4 regions of the Ruegeria sp. CDSB013 genome follow, and region 1 is predicted to be linked to each of the others. Evidence: riboswitches for the same ligand, from Rfam matches in the RefSeq annotation. Region 1 holds a riboswitch; each other region holds the start of a gene.
The links. Region 1 has a riboswitch for cobalamin ahead of AC2FJF_RS18125 (hypothetical protein). Riboswitches for the same ligand answer to the same signal wherever they lie in the genome.
Positions count from the first base shown of each region.

Region 2: it holds a riboswitch for cobalamin, as region 1 does, so the genes downstream of both, AC2FJF_RS15150 (DUF1636 family protein) here and AC2FJF_RS18125 (hypothetical protein) in region 1, are expected to answer to the same signal.
Region 3: it holds a riboswitch for cobalamin, as region 1 does, so the genes downstream of both, AC2FJF_RS23045 (metal ABC transporter ATP-binding protein) here and AC2FJF_RS18125 (hypothetical protein) in region 1, are expected to answer to the same signal.
Region 4: it holds a riboswitch for cobalamin, as region 1 does, so the genes downstream of both, AC2FJF_RS08940 (DUF1636 family protein) here and AC2FJF_RS18125 (hypothetical protein) in region 1, are expected to answer to the same signal.

Region 1 is NZ_JBXWPA010000011.1:144,389-149,078, reverse strand. It holds gene rsgA (ribosome small subunit-dependent GTPase A) at 1-948, shown strand, start outside; gene AC2FJF_RS18130 (alpha/beta hydrolase family protein) at 957-1,814, opposite strand; cobalamin riboswitch at 1,959-2,178, shown strand; gene AC2FJF_RS18125 (hypothetical protein) at 2,263-2,670, shown strand; gene AC2FJF_RS18120 (protein-tyrosine phosphatase family protein) at 2,678-3,175, opposite strand; gene AC2FJF_RS18115 (DNA polymerase III subunit gamma/tau) at 3,333-4,690, shown strand, end outside.
Region 2 is NZ_JBXWPA010000008.1:200,143-204,832, forward strand. It holds gene cobN (cobaltochelatase subunit CobN) at 1-555, opposite strand, end outside; gene cobW (cobalamin biosynthesis protein CobW) at 559-1,614, opposite strand; gene AC2FJF_RS15150 (DUF1636 family protein) at 1,611-2,000, opposite strand; cobalamin riboswitch at 2,084-2,293, opposite strand; gene AC2FJF_RS15155 (hypothetical protein) at 2,864-3,034, shown strand; gene AC2FJF_RS15160 (hypothetical protein) at 3,276-4,232, opposite strand.
Region 3 is NZ_JBXWPA010000021.1:9,818-14,507, forward strand. It holds gene AC2FJF_RS23035 (metal ABC transporter solute-binding protein, Zn/Mn family) at 70-969, opposite strand; gene AC2FJF_RS23040 (metal ABC transporter permease) at 966-1,868, opposite strand; gene AC2FJF_RS23045 (metal ABC transporter ATP-binding protein) at 1,861-2,619, opposite strand; cobalamin riboswitch at 2,849-3,059, opposite strand; gene AC2FJF_RS23050 (acyltransferase family protein) at 3,368-4,690, shown strand, end outside.
Region 4 is NZ_JBXWPA010000004.1:130,921-135,610, forward strand. It holds gene AC2FJF_RS08930 (acetate/propionate family kinase) at 1-631, opposite strand, end outside; gene AC2FJF_RS08935 (bifunctional enoyl-CoA hydratase/phosphate acetyltransferase) at 624-2,018, opposite strand; cobalamin riboswitch at 2,212-2,419, shown strand; gene AC2FJF_RS08940 (DUF1636 family protein) at 2,521-2,877, shown strand; gene AC2FJF_RS08945 (ABC transporter ATP-binding protein) at 2,874-3,659, shown strand; gene AC2FJF_RS08950 (ABC transporter substrate-binding protein) at 3,670-4,620, shown strand; gene AC2FJF_RS08955 (FecCD family ABC transporter permease) at 4,622-4,690, shown strand, end outside.

The DNA.
Region 1 (4,690 bases):
CGCATCACAGCCGTTCACCGTGATCGTCTGATCGGTGCAAACATCAACGGTGAAACACCTCTGCTCACCCTGGCCCAGCCGACGGGCGACTTCGCCGTCGGCGACTGGGTATTGGCGGATGATCATAACCGCGTTCAACAGCTGCTGGAACGCCGCAGCCTTTTGAAACGCCGCGCCGCCGGAACTGGGGCCGAGGCCCAGTTGATCGCCGCCAATGTGGATGTGCTGTTCATCGTCAGTTCCTGCAATGCCGACTTCAATCTGGCCCGGCTGGAACGGTATTTGGCTTTGGCACATCAGGCCGGGTGCTATCCGGTCGTCATACTAACCAAGGCCGATACCTGCACCGATCCTGATAAATACTCCAAAGCGGCCGTGTCGCTGTCTCCGTTTCTGACCGTGCTGGCAATCAATGCTTTGGATGCCATGGACGTTCAGCAAGTTCTGTCCTGGTGCCCCACCGGGCAGACCGCTGCACTGGTCGGCTCATCCGGTGTCGGCAAGACAACATTGGTCAACGCCATGACGGGCCTGGATGAGGCAACCTCCGGCATTCGCGAGGACGACGCGCGCGGGCGGCACACGACAACTGCCCGCGCGTTGCATCCGATGCAGAACGGAGGCTGGTTGATCGATACACCCGGCATGCGGGCTTTGCGGTTGCTGGATGCACAAGATGGCGTCGATGAGGTCTTTTCCGACATTCTTGAATTGGCTCAGACCTGCCGCTTTTCCGATTGTCAGCATCAGGCCGAGCCGAGCTGCGCCGTGCAGGATGCGATTTCCAACGGAACACTGGACGCTGAGCGGTTAGAGCGCTGGCGAAAGCTGCGGCGCGAGGATGAGAGGAACTCGGAAACCGTGGCGCAGTCTCGTGCGCGCGACAAGGCCTTTGGTAAGATGGTACGATCGGTGATGCAGGACAAGAAATCCCGAAAAAAGCTGTAAGTACCGGCTCAGGCGATTAACCGGGGCCATATGGCCGCATTTCGGCGCGCAAATGCGCCGATGTGACCGACCCCGGCCAATCCAAAGTCTTTCGGCGACAACTGATGCCGGCGGGCTTTGGGACCGTAAAGATCGGCCAGGCGCCAAACCGCGTTCGGGGGCACCACCTGATCATCGTCCATTGTGAACAGATCGACGGGTGTTTCCGACGCAGCCCAACGGGCGTCTGGAAGGCTTTTGCCGATATCCGGCACGTAGCTCAGCGCAGCGGTGCACCATTTGCGCCACTGCCAGTAGACACGTGCCGGAAGGTCCGAGCCGAACCCAAGTGCCTTTCCCGGCAGGTATCCCAATGCCTTAACCAGCAATGGCGGGTGGGCATACCAGAACATTGTCGCCAGTGCGCGATACGGCCAGGGGTGGTCGGATACCGTCACCAAACCTGAACAGACACAGATCATCCGGTCGATCTGCTCAATATCGGGCTGAATTGGCCCCAGCATTCCACCCACCGAATGGCCAATGCTCCACTGTTGCGCGACAGGAAACCTGCGCCGCATTTCAGTGCGGGCAGCGGGCATGTCGATCAACGCCCAATCGGCCATCGTGGCCTGCGAATCGCGCAGACGCCCCTTTAGAGAGTGGCCAAAATCGCGATAGTCATAGGTCAGACAGGCCATACCCTGTTCTTCCACCAGCCACCGCGCAAAATGCTGGTAATAGTCGCGCGGTACGCCTGTGGCTGCATGGACTACAACCGCCACATCAGGTGCCGAGGCAGGCATATACAGCCGTGCCGACAGTTCGGCCTCTCCGGCAGAAAACGTGAAATCTTCGGTCAAAACGACCGGAGTGTTGTCCAACATGGTGCCCTCGCAAGCATCTGAACTATTCGGTTCACATATGGCATATCGGCGCTTTTGCGCGACTAGAGTCAACAGATTTTCAAAGTGACCAAGCGTCCACTTGAACGATGGAAAACAGCCCGCTTGACTCAAGCCACCTACAACCGCTAGCGATGAGGTGATGGTTCTCGTCCTTATATTGGGGCGGGATGAAAAGGGAACTCGGTGCGGTCCAGCCCGGCAATGCCGGAACGGACCAAGGCCGCGACTGCCCCCGCAACTGTAAGCGGTAAGCAATGCCGAAAAACCACTGGCCGAAAGGCTGGGAAGGTCGGCAAAGCAATGACCCGCAAGTCAGGAGACCTGCCATCAAAGTAAAAACCGAAACTCGGGCGGGGTGTCCGGGCAGGTCTTCAGTTGACTGAAACACCTGTTCCACGTCCCCCGCTCACCGCGCGGAGGGCGCATTATGATCTGGAAGACAACGACCCACGAGTTCACCGCCACCCTGTGCCAGAAAACGGGGAAAACCTGCCCCGCATTGGCACAAATGGCTCGGGCCTTGGCCGAGGCGATGGCAACAGCACAACCAATGACGACCAGCGAATTTGAGGTGGACGGTTCCAGCGAACTGACCCATTGCGGCGAGGGCTGCACGGCTCGGTTTCGCGCTAGCCCGTCCCGGATCAGGGTCTATTGCGGCGCGAACGCAGACGACTCGGCAGATATGTTGGACGACTACGCCGATATGATGTTCAGCCCTGAATTCGCCACTCTGCCAACAGGTGTATTGACCGCCTTGCCTTGCGCAATGCTCGAGGCATCGGCACTTGCGCCGCGACCGTCACAGCACATCGTGCAGCAAGCAACAGCCTGATTTTGCTTCACCGATCGCTCTGGGTCGGCTTCATGGCCCAGGCCATCTGCTCATCCGTTTCCACCGCGCAGGGTCGAGCCAAGCGTAACCGGATTAGCGCGTGGTTTGGGTCTTCACCGCTTTCCACCATGAGCCTAAGCGCGACCATCCCCGACCGCCCACAACCGCCCCGGCAATGCACCAGCACGCGTCCACCCTCGGACAGCACCTGCCGGGCGGCTGCGCTGGCTTGAGGCCAAAGAGTTTCGATTGGCAGGGGCGGCGTGCCAAAATCCTCGATCGGAAGATGCACCCAGGTCGCGGGTCTGCTTTGAACGTCTCTACCAAAACTGCCTGCACCGACCTGCTGCATCTCGGCCTCAGTGGTCATTGAAATCACCAGATCAGGGTTCCAGTCCTGTATCACCCTCAGATCATCCACATACCCGCCGCCGCCGCCAGGCAAGGGGGACAACGCCAAAGTGCCTGAGCCAACAGGCAGTGCGTAGATTGCAAATTTTGCCAAAGCTTATGCTCCTACTGCCACCGGCTTACCAGGTTTTGACAGCCGGTTTATCCCGCTTACAGACGCAGTCCAAACCGAAATTCCACGAAGCCTGCTGTGGACGCGAGCGGCCCGGGTCTCTACGCTACATTTCTGACACGAATCTGACAGAGCAGACATGACCGAAACGCCCAGCCCCGCCTATCAGGTTCTTGCCCGCAAGTACCGCCCCGAAACCTTTGCAGATCTGGTTGGACAGGACGCAATGGTGCGCACGCTAAAAAATGCGTTCGAAGCGGATCGGATCGCGCAAGCCTTCATCATGACCGGCATTCGCGGTACAGGTAAAACCACCACTGCCCGGATTATCGCCAAAGGTATGAACTGCATCGGTCCCGATGGTGAAGGCAAACCAACGACCGAACCTTGTGGCCAGTGCGAGCATTGCATTGCCATCATGGAAGGACGCCATGTCGACGTGATGGAGATGGACGCCGCCAGCCGGACCGGTGTGAACGACATTCGCGAGATTATCGACAGTGTCCGATATCGTGCCGCCAGTGCGCGCTACAAGATCTATATCATCGACGAAGTTCACATGCTGTCGACCAGCGCCTTCAATGCCCTGCTCAAAACGCTTGAAGAACCGCCCGAGCACGTAAAATTCATCTTTGCGACGACCGAGATTCGCAAAGTTCCAGTGACAGTGCTGTCACGATGCCAGCGGTTTGACCTGCGCCGGATCGAACCCGAAGACATGATTGGCCTTCTCAACAAGATCGCAGCGGCTGAGAATGCGCAGATCGCAGAAGACGCGCTTGCTTTGATCACGCGCGCGGCCGAAGGGTCTGCCCGCGATGCAACATCGCTGTTGGATCAAGCGATTTCACATGGTGCCGGGGAAACCAGCGTCGATCAGGTTCGGGCAATGCTGGGCCTTGCAGATCGCGGGCGCGTGCTGGATCTGATGGACATGATCCTGCGCGGTGATGCGGCTGGAGCATTGACCGAGTTGAGCGGCCAGTATGCCGAAGGGGCCGATCCGCTGGCCGTTCTGCGCGATCTGGCCGAGATCACCCATTGGGTTTCCGTGGTCAAAATCACGCCCGATGCCGCCGATGACCCCACCGTCTCACCGGATGAACGTGCGCGTGGTCAACAGATGGCCGAGGCGCTGCCAATGCGGGTGTTGACGCGCATGTGGCAGATGTTGCTGAAAGCGCTGGAGGAGGTCTCCGCAGCACCCAACGCGATGATGGCCGCCGAAATGGCAATCATTCGTCTGACCCATGTGGCCGATTTACCAAGCCCCGAAGAACTTATCAAACGACTACAGGATGCACCTCCCCCCCCACCAAGCGGGGGACCTGGCGGTGGTGTGGCTGTGCCAACTCATGCACCTACGCAGGCGACATCCTCTACGCATCTCTCGGCCCAGCGCGGGCCGGCAGGGGCACCCACCGCAGCGCTTGCCCAGGACATCCAGACCGCGCTGGCACGCTATCCAACCTTCGAACACGTAGTCGAGTTGATCCG
Region 2 (4,690 bases), on a different contig from region 1:
CGGGCACCACGCACCGCACTTTGGCAAGGTCTTTGCGCCCATCACCGGCCCGGCATAAAGCCCAGCCGCCAGCGCCATTTGTGCCAAGGCCGCTTGCGCCGCGACTTCGCCGCCGGTGTCACACAGATGCGCAAGCCGCCGCAGGGTTGAGACGGGCAGGGTGGAGTAATCATCCAGCCGCGTATCCTCACGCCCATCGGCAGGTAGGACGGCCAGTGCGATCCCCTTGGATTGCGCCAGCGCCAGAACTTGCTGCAAGCCATAGGACCAGTAAGGCACGCCGCCGATCAAACGGATCAGAATGCCCTTGGCGCCCTCGAGCGTTTGCTCGACATAAGTGTCGACGGACAACGGGTGTTTCAGTGCTGTCAGGTTGGCCAGCCGCATTGTCGGCATTCGCCCTTCGGCCCCGCCACCGCGATGCCAGCCCGCCGCGAAAGCACCAAGGTCACTGTCCGAAAAGGACAGCACCACCAGATCCGCCGGACTTTGGCCCAGATCGGTCGGGGTCTCGGTTTCCTCGAGCCCGTGGCTTTCGCGGAAGACGACGTGCATGGCTTACTCGGCGGCCTCGGTCACGCCCACGAGGATATCGCGGATCGCGGCCTCTTTGATGTCGTCGTGTTCGGCGATGACCACCAGACGCGAACGGCGCTCTTCACCGGGTTCCCACGGGCGGTCATACTGGTGACGTACGCGGGCACCAACGGCCTGCACCAGCAGACGCATGGGTTTGCCCTGAACGGCGGCATAGCCTTTGACGCGCAGGATGTTCAGCTCATTGGCCAGACGTTCGATATTGGCGACCAGTTGGGCCGGGTCGGTCTGTTCAGGTAACTCGACGATGATGCTTTCGAAATCGTCGTGTTCGTGGTCGTGATGGCCATCGTGATGCGACGGACGGGCATCCATGTCATCCTCGGCGGCCGCTTCCAGCCCCAGCACGACGCGCACGTCTACGGCACCTTCGGCGACTTCGACCACTGGCAGCGGACGCGGAGCTTCGGCGGCGATGACTTCTTTGGCTTTCGCCACACCTTCGGCGCCCGCCAGATCGGGTTTTGTCAGCAGGATGATGTCGGCGCACGAGATCTGATCCTCGAACACCTCTGACAGGGGCGTTTCGTGGTCGATCGAGTCGTCAGCCAGGCGCTGGGCGTCCACGGCTTCGACATTCGGAGCGAAGCGCCCGGCGGCGACGGCCTCGGCATCGGCCAGAGCGATCACACCGTCAACGGTGATCTTAGAACGGATATCCGGCCAGTCGAACGCCTTCAGCAGCGGCTTCGGCAGCGCCAGACCAGAGGTTTCAATCAGAATGTGATCGGGGCGCGGCTCCAGCGCCATCAGTGCCTCGATGGTCGGAATGAAGTCATCGGCTACGGTGCAGCAGATGCAGCCATTGGCCAGTTCCATGATGTTTTCCGCCGGGCAATCCGGAATGGCGCAGGATTTCAGGATATCGCCATCGACGCCAACATCGCCAAATTCATTGACGACCACAGCCAGACGCTTGCCCTGCGGGTTCTGCATCAGGTGCTTGACCAGCGTGGTCTTGCCCGAGCCCAGAAAGCCGGTGATCACGGTGACGGGAAGTTTTTCAAGATTGCTCATTTCAGGGCTCCAATCGGGGGAATGCGGGCCGCACAGTTTTTGCGGAAATGCTCGGGGCGCTCACGCCATTTCACCAGACCGTCTTCAGCGGCCAGATATTTGGTGACGCCTTCGACGATGGTCTCGACATGGTCGGCCTCGTCGAGGTTTTCATAGACGAAGGTCCATCGGGACGGGCCACCACGCAAAACGATCGAACATCCCTGATCACAATTCGACAGGCATTCCACCGGCTTCAGGTCCACGCCGTCAGGCAAGCCCGCCTGTTCAAGCGCTGTGTGCAGCAAAGTGCCGGGTCGCTGAGCGTCATCTTCGATGGGCAACCCACGGCGGCATGTCGTGCAGACCAGCAATTCGACTGGTGCGGTCTCGGTCACGTCTCTCATCCCCCTAATCCTTTGTACGGGGGACGGGGTTTCATGCGGGCCACGTGTGCGACATGGACCCGACACCGGAACACCCCGCCCGGTTTCAACTTCGGGTGCTGGCAGGTCTCCCGGCTTGCGGATGTCAGAGCGTTTGCCCTGTCGGATGTCCCGCCTTCCCGGCCTATTGGGCCAGTGGCTTTGGGCACCCTCTCCGGTCACGGTCGCGGGGGCGGCTGTGCTTGGCGATGACATCGCTGGCACATTCCCTTTTCATCCATCCGAGGATGGACACCAACGCATGCGACATGCGGCACGGGCAGGGGGCTTGTCAAGCACGACTGAGGATTGAAAACCGGTTAAGTCAGAAAAGCGACCAGCCGAAGTCAGTCAGCGGCATCCGATGCGATCCGATCACGAAGCCAGGAGCAAAACAGCCCCGCAGCCGCGGATGATTGAGCGCTTCCGGGCTTGGCAATCAGGTAGTGCGGTTGTGTAAACGGAATCGCTGGACCGGCAATCGCAACAGGCGCGCCTTGGGCAATCGCGTTCTGTGCGAACCTTTGGGCAATATTAAGGAAGCGGGCAAAGGCGCGACAAAGACAAAGCACATCCCTCTACCACTGTCGCATTGTGCGTCGCGCCGTTTGTTCGCGGGAAAAGATTTGGCACGTGTGGCATTACTTTCAAACCGCTTCGACATTTAACCCCGGACATCAACGGCGACGGTTATGCTGTTCCAGAAGCCAGTAGGAACATGATACCCAAGTGTATACGCCCGGATTTGCGAAAGCAGCGCAGAAAGCTAAGTGTTTGAAAAGAAGTGGAGGCGAGTACCAATTTCGAACTTGCGTAAAGGAATTAAATTTCTTAATAAATAACAATTGTTTAGTGAGATTTTATCGGTACGTGGGCTTGCGAATGTTGCGGGATTGTTGGTTGAAATTGTTCATTGGCTTAACGCCATCAAGGATGATGCTCGATTTTTGGTTCAAGTGGATTTTGGTGCAATGATCACAGCAACGCTGATTGCTTTCAGGCGCGTCGCAGCCTGAATGCGCCGTCACTCGACCTTCCGCCCGTCAAGATATGAGCCGGTGTTCGGATACCTTAAACGCTGCTTCAATAGCTGCACGATTTCGTCGGCAACAACTGCCATTTTTCATTTGAAAGATTCTGATGCCGGTTTGCCAGAGTAGTCAGTTGTATACGTAATTCTTCATCCGGAATGGAGCTGTCTAGAGCCACCGACATAATGCTGGGGCTTACAACGCGTGCTAAAACAGTTGAGCGCCGTTAGACAATTGCTCCCGGATCGAACGTCGCGTTCTGGAGGTGTCTAAACCTGGTTCGTTCGTGAAGGTAAGTGTCGTGAGCGAACTTTTCCTCCGGTAGTCGTTTCTCTGCGATCTTCCGATGGAACCTTACAAGTCTAGCAACGTCTTTGACTACAGTGGTGGTCGTTTTCAGTGCATCCAGCTTTTTGTCCGAACGGATGTATTCTCGAGCGTCCGCTTTCCACTTGAAACCTGCGAAAAGCAAAGCGTTTGAATCGAGTAGCAGTCGCACCGTGCGACTTTCCCCCATCGAAATGGTTATGCCAGGCTCCACCAAATGATGATGTAGAATAAAGTTCCTTAGACCCATGGCAAAACTATGCGCGCCGGAGTTCTTCCCGATTACCCTTCCAATTCCCCGGGTGTAAGATTCACTGTTTTCCAGCTTGGTGTATTTTCGGATACGTCTGCAAACATCTACGTATGAAGCATAAAGCGCAGAGAATGTTAAAAGATTGGATGTTGCCTTAGATTGTTCTCGAGCATACGCAGAGTTATCTGAGCGCTTGAACTCAAGAACGGTGTCCATCCCTGCCGTAGCCGCATTCAAACCAAGGCTTGCTTCCAGCATTGCGGCATGCACCCTTTCTAAGTTCTCCAGTGCGGTATGAACTTTATGGTAAGGGGAAAAGCGCAATGCGTAATTCCACGATTCCTCTTGCAGCTTTGAAGTGTATGCGGCGAAACCCTCTGGATGATCCGTGCTGCTTTCTGCAATATATGTTGCGACCGTCAGCGCTCGGTTTAACTCGGCGAGCTGACCGTCTCCAAAGTCCCATCTCAGTAGGTCGACTTGAGAGAAACACTTCGCTAATTGAAACTCCTGTGTGGTAACACCCTTTGAGACGGATGCAAAAAGATCGTGTGGTTTAAAGCGATGCTTGGCAATGAAACTCGCAAAATCTTCTTTGGGCATTCGAAACCTAGCTAGTTTTGTTGATATCGCATCGAAGACTTTCCGACATGAACTATAAAATTGACTACTAGGGCGCCGCTCTCGGGCGTCTTCTGGTTCCAGCTTCAACCTATGCGGTTACTATCTAGGTATGATGAAGCTTGCAAATCTGTTCCGAAGACAACAACCCCAACCCAAAAACCCACTTTTGAGTTTTTTCGCACCGGCCAATAGAACACGGCGCGAATAAACCCACGTAACAATGCCATGGAAGGACCCGCGATTTTCTTCGGTGGACCAATGTATGAGTTCTTGGCTCGGTTTTGATGACTACGTGGGAGGGAAGGCGAACAAACACTGTCGGATTCTTCGCAATGAACGCAGCAGTGTTGTGCACTGTTTTCAAAGTGCGGGGAGCGGGGGAGGGGGATTCCTTAGAGCATTCTAGAAAAGTGTATTTCTGCGTTTTTTCACATTCT
Region 3 (4,690 bases), on a different contig from region 1:
CCAAAACCCAGTGTTCCAAAGCACCGTATGAGGCGGCGGATCAAGCACCGCCTCGTGCCTGAAGACCAATTAGCTTGCGGTTGCGTTCCCAAGTGTATTCAGCAGAGTGTTCAGATTGTGCTGGAACATCGCAAGGTAGCTGGTGGCAGGGCTACCCCGTTCCGACAAGGCGTCCGAGAACAGCCGTCCACCAATCACGATTCCGGTTTCATCCGAGATCTGCTGAATCAAAGTGGGGCTTGTGATGTTTTCAACAAACAACGCGGCAGCACCATCCGCCTTCAGTTGGTCAATCAGAACAGCAAGATCCTTGGCTGATGGCTCTGCTTCGGTGTCGATGCCAACCGGCGCAAGGAAAGTCAGGCCGTAGGCGTCTGCCAAATATCCAAATGCGTCATGTGCGGTCACAACCGTGCGGCGATTGGCGGGCAGACCTGCCAGCTTTGCCTTGGTTTCTACATCCAGCGCCTCAAGCTGCGCGATATAGACCGCGGCATTGGCAGCGATTTCTTCGGCGTGCTCGGGCATCGCCTCTGTCATCACGTCGGCGACATTGGTCACGTAAATCATGCCATTCGACAGCGAATTCCAGGCGTGGGGGTCGATTTTGCCCTCGACTGTGACAGGCGTGATGCCGTCGGTGGCAACGTGCACGGTTGCGTCAGTGCCCGATTCAGCGATTAGGGTATCGGACCATGTCTCAAAGCCCAGACCGTTGACAAAGATGATATCCGCCCGGGCAACGGCCTTCGCATCTGCAACCGAAGGCTGATACACATGCGCATCCGCATCCGGGCCCACGATTGTCGTAACCGTGGCCAGATCGCCCACGACCTCTTCGACCATGTCGCCGAGGATCGAAAAGCTAGCGACGATCTTGACGTTGTCTTCTGCCGCAACGGCCGGCAATGCAGCCAAAGCAAACGACACAGAGGCAATGCCGGCGTAGAGTGACTTTACAAGAGTCATTGTGCTCTCTCTTCTTGTTGAATTTGGGCAATGGGGATGTCTTTGGAAACAGACGGTTTGCGCATCCGTCTGCCAAAACCAAGGGGACCGAAAATAGCCGAGAACAGAAAGAACCCACCGGCAACCAAAACGATCGCCGGGCCGGACGGCGTGTCCGGGAACAAGTAGGACAGGGTCAGGCCGATCCAGCAACTGGACAAGGCAAACACAAAGCCCAGGACCAGTTGCCCGGTGATCGTACTGGCCCAATAGCGCGCCGCAGTTGCGGGCAGGATCATCAAGCCAACGGCCATCAACGTTCCCAGTGTTTTGAACGCGGCCAGCAGGTTCAGAACCAACAGCAGCATAAAACCCTGATCTACCAACCACGGTCGGCGCGTCTGCGTTTCGAAGAAAACCGGATCACAGGTGCTGACAATCAGCGGACGAAGCAGAACGGCGAATGCCAACAATGTTACCGTCGCCACCCCTCCGACAAGGATCATCGACGCGTCGTCGATCCCAAGGATTGATCCGAACAGGAAGCTTTTTAATGGGACTGCGGACCCTGCTGCAGACAGAATAAAGATACCCACCGCCAGTGCGATCAGATACAGCGAGGCAAGGCTGGCATCGCTGCGCAGGATCGTCCGGCGTGCGAGAAAGGCGGTCAAAATGGCGACGCCAACACCCGCGATAAGCCCTCCGACCAGCAGTGACATGACTGACAAGCCCGCCGTGACAAAGCCGATGACGATGCCCGGGGTAATCGCGTGGGCCATGGCCTCACCAGCCAGCGATAGGCGACGCAGAACAAGAAATGCCCCCACCGGCGCGACCGAAGCCGACAAAACCGTGGTTGCCACAAAAGCGCGACGCATGAAGGCAAAGCTCCACATTTCGACGATCAGGTCATACATTGGCGTGCTCCGCTGTTGAATGGGTGCCACGGAACATCCAGGACGCCTGACTTTCCGAGAGGTATCCTTGTGCAACCAGCCGGTCTGGTGTCAGAACGTCATTCACCGGTCCATGGGTCGCCTCTTGCCCGCCCAAAAGCAGCGCGTGGCTGCAATAGTCCAGTACCGAGGAAAGATCGTGCACCACCAAAACCACCGCGCGCCCCTCATCGCGCCATCGGCGTATAATCGACAGCAGATGCGCCTCAGTACTTTGGTCGACGGCGGCAAACGGTTCATCCAGCAGGATCAGCGGCGCGTCCTGCATGATAACCCGTGCGAACAGCGCGCGCTGCAGTTGCCCGCCCGATAGCATATGCAGAGGCCGGTCAGCGATATCCAGTACCCCGGCCTCATCCAGCGCGGCGGCCATCCGGTCACGTGCCGCGGCGTCCAGCCCGGTACGATAACCAAACCCGCGCCAAGCACCCATCGCGGCAAGATCCCTCACACGGATGGGAAATCGGCGGTCGAACTCGGTCATCTGCGCCAGGTACCCGATGTCACCAGGACGGCCCTGCGGCCAAGTCAAACTGCCCGAAAGCGGATCCATCAAGCCCAGCAGCATCTTTACAAATGTGCTCTTGCCCGACCCGTTCGCACCAAGAACGGCCAGGGTTGTCCCGGACGCGATATCCATGGAGAGGCGGTGAAACAATGTCAGGTCGCGGTAGCCCAACGTCAGATCTCGGATTTGTAAAACGGCCGACATCAAATCACCGCGTAAATCGCGAGCCACAAGATCGCCGACAGCGCCAGAGCCCCCGTGACCAGCACCGGAACACTAAATTCCGTCAAGCACTTACCCCTTTGGGTGTCAGCTTTTTGCAATGACAACGGCAACGCCTCCTGTGTTCGGACAGGGGCAAAGCGAGCGCAAGTTCGTGCACGGTACGGACCGCTTGAAACATTGTCATCTCCCTCTGGGACACCCCGCCCAGGTTCATAAATTTCGGATGGCAGGTCTCCTGACTTGCGGGTCAAAGCTATCCCGATCCTTCCCAGGCTATTGCCCAGTGGACGATCTCGGGTCGCTCGCCGCCTACAGTTGCGGGGGCAGTCACGGAATTGGTCTTTTCACAGAACCGCACCGTATTCCCTTTTATCCCTGACCGCAGAATACAGTCGGGAACCATCACGTGGACCAAATACGAATTGATTTGATTCGACAAGAGCGCGAACCAATCGGTGATGGCAATTTGTACCAGGCTCCAATCAGCCAAAAAAATTCTACGATAAGGGTGCTAGCAATGGCAGTGACTTCGCGGGGCTCACTCAGAAGTTTTCAGCCTGGGTCTTGCAACGACCGGAACGCATAAACCTGCCAATACTTTGTTCGATTGGCTGCGGCGGCTCAAAGTTCCTCGACACACTCTTGACGACAGATGCGCTTCGAAAGCTCACAGGCCCGAGCACAAAATACAAGAGTGGGTTTTGATTAAATGCTGTAACGGAAAGAAATTGATGGCCTTCGCAGCATTGCAGTTTTACCAGTGGTTCTTTTTCATTCCGGCATAAGCCTGTTCAGTGGAGGTTTTTTAGGCGTAGACGTTTTCTTCGTTATCAGCGGATATCTAATAACCTCTATTATCCTTGATGATCTTGGAAAAAATAGCTTCTTTCTTTTGAAGTTCTACGAGCGTCGGGCCCGACGGATCTTGCCTGCCCTGAGTGTCGTCGTACTGGTGTGTATTCCTATCGCTTGGTTTACCATGCTGCCCGATCCACTGGAAAACTTCGGCCAGAGTGTCGTGGCCACGATGTTCTCTCTGAATAATGTTCTTCTCACGCTAACAAGTGGATACTGGGACCTCGCGTCCGAGTTCAAACCTCTGGTTCACGCATGGAGCCTGGCAGTTGAAGAACAGTTTTACATAGTTTTTCCGCTTTTGCTTATGGCCCTGTACCCGGTACTTAAACACAGAACGGATCTGCTGGTTTGGGCTATCATCGGGTCCAGTTTCCTGGCGAGCGTACTGTTGGTTCAAACCCACCCGGAGAGCACATTTTATCTTCTGCATACACGCGCCTGGGAACTCGGATTCGGTGCATTGGGGGCCTGTTGGGAAAATAGGCGCAAGGTTAGAGCGAGCAACAGTCTTTCGCTACTTGGCCTTATTGCGGTGATTGCATCTATGGTGATCTTTGACGGGACCATGCAACACCCGTCATACCTGACAGCCGTTCCGGTCGTCGGGTCTTTGCTCGTTCTCCTCTATGCAAAGGAAGGCACTTTTGTCGCCAAACTGCCGAGCATCAGAATTCTGGTTGGCATTGGCCTGATCAGCTACAGCCTGTATCTCTGGCACCAACCAATTTTCGCATTTGCGCGCATTGCTAGCTTTGAAGAACCCAGCCCGTATTTTCTTGCCAGCTTGATACCATTTGCATTCCTTTTGCCCTATCTGACCTGGCGTTTTGTCGAACAACCGTTCCGCAACAAAAACGCGATCTCTCTTTCACGCCTTGTTGTTTCGTGCACCGCAGTGACCGCAACGCTGTGTGCTGTTGGGCTTTCGCTGTATCTCGGACAAGGCTTCCCTACACGCGTTTTCGACACGGATCGAGAGGTCGCAGCGGGGATGCACATTGGGTATAATCACCGCATCAGCCAGTACGACGCAGAAAAGTTTGATACGAACAGCGGCATCAACATTTTGATTGTCGGGAACAGTCAGGCCCGTGATTTTGCGAATATTCTCATTGAGATGGGCATAATGAAGGATGCAAATCTAATTTATCGCGACGCACTCAATGTTTGCGAGCCCAGGCTTTGGGACGAT
Region 4 (4,690 bases), on a different contig from region 1:
CGCCATTTCCCAGGTGCGCAATGACGACGCGGCCGTCGTACAAACCCGGCGCAATTTCTTTAAGCTTTTGCGAGACATAGTCGTAGCTCAGCCCGTGAAACCCGTATCTGCGCACACCCTTCTCGTAAAAACGTTGCGGAAGGGCGAAAGTATCATTCACCCAAGGATGCGTCCGGTGAAACGCGGTATCGAAGCACGCAATCTGGGTGGTACCCGGAAAGGCTGCCGCGGCCGCCTTGATACCCGCAAGGCTGTAGGGTTGGTGCAAAGGCGCGAAGGGAATGAAACCGCTTAGCGTATCAAAGACGTGCTCGTCCACCACGACAGGTTCCGAATAGACTGGTCCGCCGTGAACGACGCGGTGGCCCACGGCCCGGACGTGAATGTCCGGCAGGTATTCGCGGGTAAGTTCAAGAAACGCATTGATGGCCTCGTCATGTGTTTTGGCTCCAGACAACTGACGGTCGACAGACCGCCCCCCTGCTGATTGGGCCAACAAGCGTGGTGCATCCCCCAACCGCTCGATCTGACCGCGCCAGCGCATACTGGGACGTCGGTCCTCGACCAGTTCGTAAAGCGCGAATTTCAACGAGGACGACCCGGCATTCAGTGCCAAAACATGTTCAGCCATGGATTTTGCCTTCATTCGCAATTGCATGCAGCGCCGCGACAGCACAAGACGCCAGCCGCGAAGCATCATCATCTGCCCGAGATGTCAGGATAATCGGTGCCGCAGCACCTATCACGACGCCGGCAGCCTCGGCATGCGAGATATATGTCAGCTGTTTGGCTACCATGTTGCCGGCTTCGATATTCGGAACAACCAGAATGTCTGCGACCCCCGCGACCGGTGAGGTGATGCCTTTTGTCCGCGCGGCGTTCAGATCAACCGCATTGTCCATGGCCAAGGGGCCATCGACCAGCCCGCCGGTGATCTGTCCACGCTCGGCCATTTTCGACAACAGCGCCGCATCGACAGACGACGGTAAATGCGGGTTGATGGTCTCAACCGCCGACAAGACGCCAACCTTGGGCATCTCGATGCCAATAGAATGCGCAAGATGGATGGCGTTTTGAACGATATCGGCCTTGGTTTCGAGATCCGGTGCGATATTCACCGCCGCATCGGTAACCATGATGGGCCGGGACATGCCCGGCACGTCCATAACGAACACATGCGACAAGCGTCGCCCGGTCCTCAGGCCGTTTTCGCGGCGAAGAACGGCGCGTAAAAGGACATCTGTGTGCAAGTGACCTTTCATCAGCATCCGGGCCTTGCCTTCGACGACCAGATCGACGGCGCGACGAGCAGCCACATCGTGGCCTTTGGCTTGGATAATTTCAATTCCGGCCAAATCCGCTCCAAGCTGGGCGGCAGCGGCGGTGATTTTGTCCGGGTCGCCCACCAAAATCGGCGTAATGATGCTGTTTTCCAACGCCAGCAACGCCCCGCCCAGCGAATTTGGCTCCTCTGGCGCAACGATCGCTGTGGGCATCGGGTCCAGAGGACGTGCCTTTTCCAACAAAGCGTCGAAGTGCCGGTGACGTTGAACGATCAGTCCCGGCATCTCAACCGAGTCGAAGGTCAAATGCCGCGACGGTGGTGTGACCTGTACGGTACCGCTCAGGATCAATGCGTTATCCCCGACCCGGCGCACCTCGGCGGAACAGGTCAGGTCGCCGTCTTCACGCTTTTCGGTAACAGCCACAAAGGCGGTCAGTTCTTCGCCCGCCATAACCGGAGCATGAAAACTCAGGTCCGCCCGACGTGTTTGCGTACCGGCCCCCGGTAAGATGTTTCCAATGACTGCAGCCACCAGACCCGCGGGCCACAAGGCGGGCGCGACAGCCTCGGGGTGTCCATCTCCATCTCCGTCATAGGCCGCCAGATTCAGCGGGTTGTGGTCACCCGAAGCCGAGGCAAACGCGTACAAGTCGTCCACGGTGCACAATCGGGTGACCTGCGCCTTGTCGCCTACCTTCAGTTGAGAATAGGTTCTGTTTTCTTGAATTTTCATCTCAACCGGCTTTGTTTACGAATGCGTGTTCGTCGTTTTAAACATTGGATGTGCGGCCCTTCCGGAACCAGAACATATCCACCTTTGTCCCTACATTTCTGCGACGCAGCGTAGTCAGATCGTTGGCAAATGACAAATGACCTCTGTGCGTGGGGCGCTGAGTATTATCGCTTGACCCAAAATCGGAACTCGGGCAAGCATCACCCACGATGGTTCCCTATGGTTCGCCAAGGGATGAAAAGGGAATACGGTGAGGTTGCCAACAAGCGCCAAGTCCGTGACTGCCCCCGCAACTGTAAGCGGTGAGCGACGCCAAATACCCACTGACCCCAAATGGGTCGGGAAGGATGGCCAAGCCACGACCCGCAAGTCAGGAGACCTACCATCCGATGTTCAACCAACCCGGGGCGGGGCGTCCTGGAAGGAGGCTTTATGACACGTCTAAGACGTGATGACATGATTGGCACCTTCTGCCCGCGCTTGGCAACAGGCGGAGTGGGCTATGTCGATCAGTCCTGATCATTTCCTTCTGATTTGCGAGACCTGCGAGGGTTCTGACCGGGCGGATTCATTGCGCGCTGCGCTTGCAAGCAAGCTTCCATCCAGTTTTGACATCCAAAGCGTTTCCTGCATGGCCGGTTGCGGTCATCCCACAACCGTCGGGTTTCAGGCATTCGACAAAGCGCAGTACCTTTTCGGTGACATCCAATCGACTGAGGACGTGGATGCTTTGGCCGAATTTGCACATCAATACCATCGCAGCGCGGATGGGTGGACCAACGCAACGCAGCGCCCGCCTGCCCTTCTTGAAAAGACCCTGGCGCGCCTGCCCCGGCTGAAGCTGGAGACAAGCGCATGACCTGCGGAGCTTTCCTTGAGGCGCGCGGGCTGGAGTATTACGCCCTGAACGGCGACGTACTGCTGCAAAACATCAATTTCGAACTGAGTGAAGGGGCCACTCTGGCAATTGCCGGCCCAAACGGTGCGGGTAAGACAACGCTGCTGAATCTTTTGTGCGGCGGTGAAGAGATTGTGCTGGGGGACGTTTTGGTAAAGGGGCGCAGCCTTCGGCAGCTTTCGGCGATGGACCGCGCCCGAATGATCGCCGTGGTCAGTCAACAGGAATCGCCGGACGGGCGTTTGTTTCTGCGCGACTACGTGGCCCTTGGGCAAATCCCGATCCGCGCCGATCGATCTGCGGCTGAGCACGCCTTGGAATTGGACCGCATCCTGAAGCTTACCGGACTGGTTGCCCTCGCTGACAAGCGGATGGCCGTATTATCCGGGGGGGAACGCCAGCGCGCTCATATCGCAAGGGCGTTAGCGCAGAACCCGTCGCTGCTGTTTTTGGATGAGCCGACGAACCATCTGGACCCGGACGCCAAGGGACGCATGCTGTCGCTGGTGGCTCAGCTGGGCATTACGGTGGTCATGATCGTCCATGATCTGGTCATGATCCCGGAATTCGCGACCCATGTCGCGTTGATGAAATCCACACGCCTGACCGGTTTCGGCCCAGTGCACGAAGTGCTGACACCCGAAAGGGTCCGTGAAACGTTCGGTGTCGATTTTCTTAGCTTTCAGCATGAAGGCCGCATGATCCCGGCACTGGATATCCGAAGAACCACTACCTCAAACTAGGGAAAGTAACATGAACAAAACTCTCTGGTGCGCTGCACTGATCAGCGGCATTGCAAGTGCCGCAACAGCGCGCGAGATCACCGTCGACAATTGCGGCGAGCCGATGGTGTTTGAAACTCAACCCGAGCGGCTGGTCGTGCACGACATGAACATGACCGACATGGCTTTTGCACTGGGTTTGCAGGACAAGATCGTGGGCCTGACGGGCATCACCGGCTGGTACAAAACCAGCCCCGAGTTTGAAACCCTGCGCGGCGACATCCCGGAACTTGCGCCCAAGTATCCAACAGTAGAAAATCTGGTCGCTGTCGAACCCGACCTTTTCTTTGCGGGCTGGTACTATGGCATGAAGCCGGGCGGTGACGTGACCCCCGACACTCTTGCGCCGTTTGGCATCAAAACGATGATCCTGACCGAAAGCTGCGTACATCTGGATAAGGATCGCCCCGAAGCCAGCATGGACCTGCTGTTCACCGACGTTCTTCGCTTGGGCAAAGTCATGCGCGTTGAGGACAAGGCAGAAAAGCTTGTTTCCGGCTGGAAAGAGGAACTGTCCGAAATTGAAACACAGACAGCCGACCTGCCGAAACCCCGCGTTTTCCTGCTGGACGGCCCCGCCGATGCCCCGTTTACGGCTGGTAAGTTTGCCATTCCCGACGCGATGATTGCTGCCGCTGGCGGCGAGAACGTCACCCATGATATGGACACCAGCTGGGGTCGTTCCTCGTGGGAGGCTGTTGCCGCTTCGAACCCGGAATTCCTGGTTTTACTTGATTATCAAACTGGAAATGGCGCCGCAGATACCTTCAAGTTCCTGCAGGACCATCCCGTGATGTCTCAGACGGATGCGGTCAGGAACGAACGCTGGATTGGTCTGCGCTACGAAGAACTGACACCCGGACCGGCAAATATCGAAGCAATTTCGAAAATGGCCAAAGCCATGCACCCGGGCCTGAACTGATATGGGCCGTCTTGGCCTTACACTCTTGCTGGGGGCGGCTGTATTGGCCGCCCTTTTGCTGACCTCGACT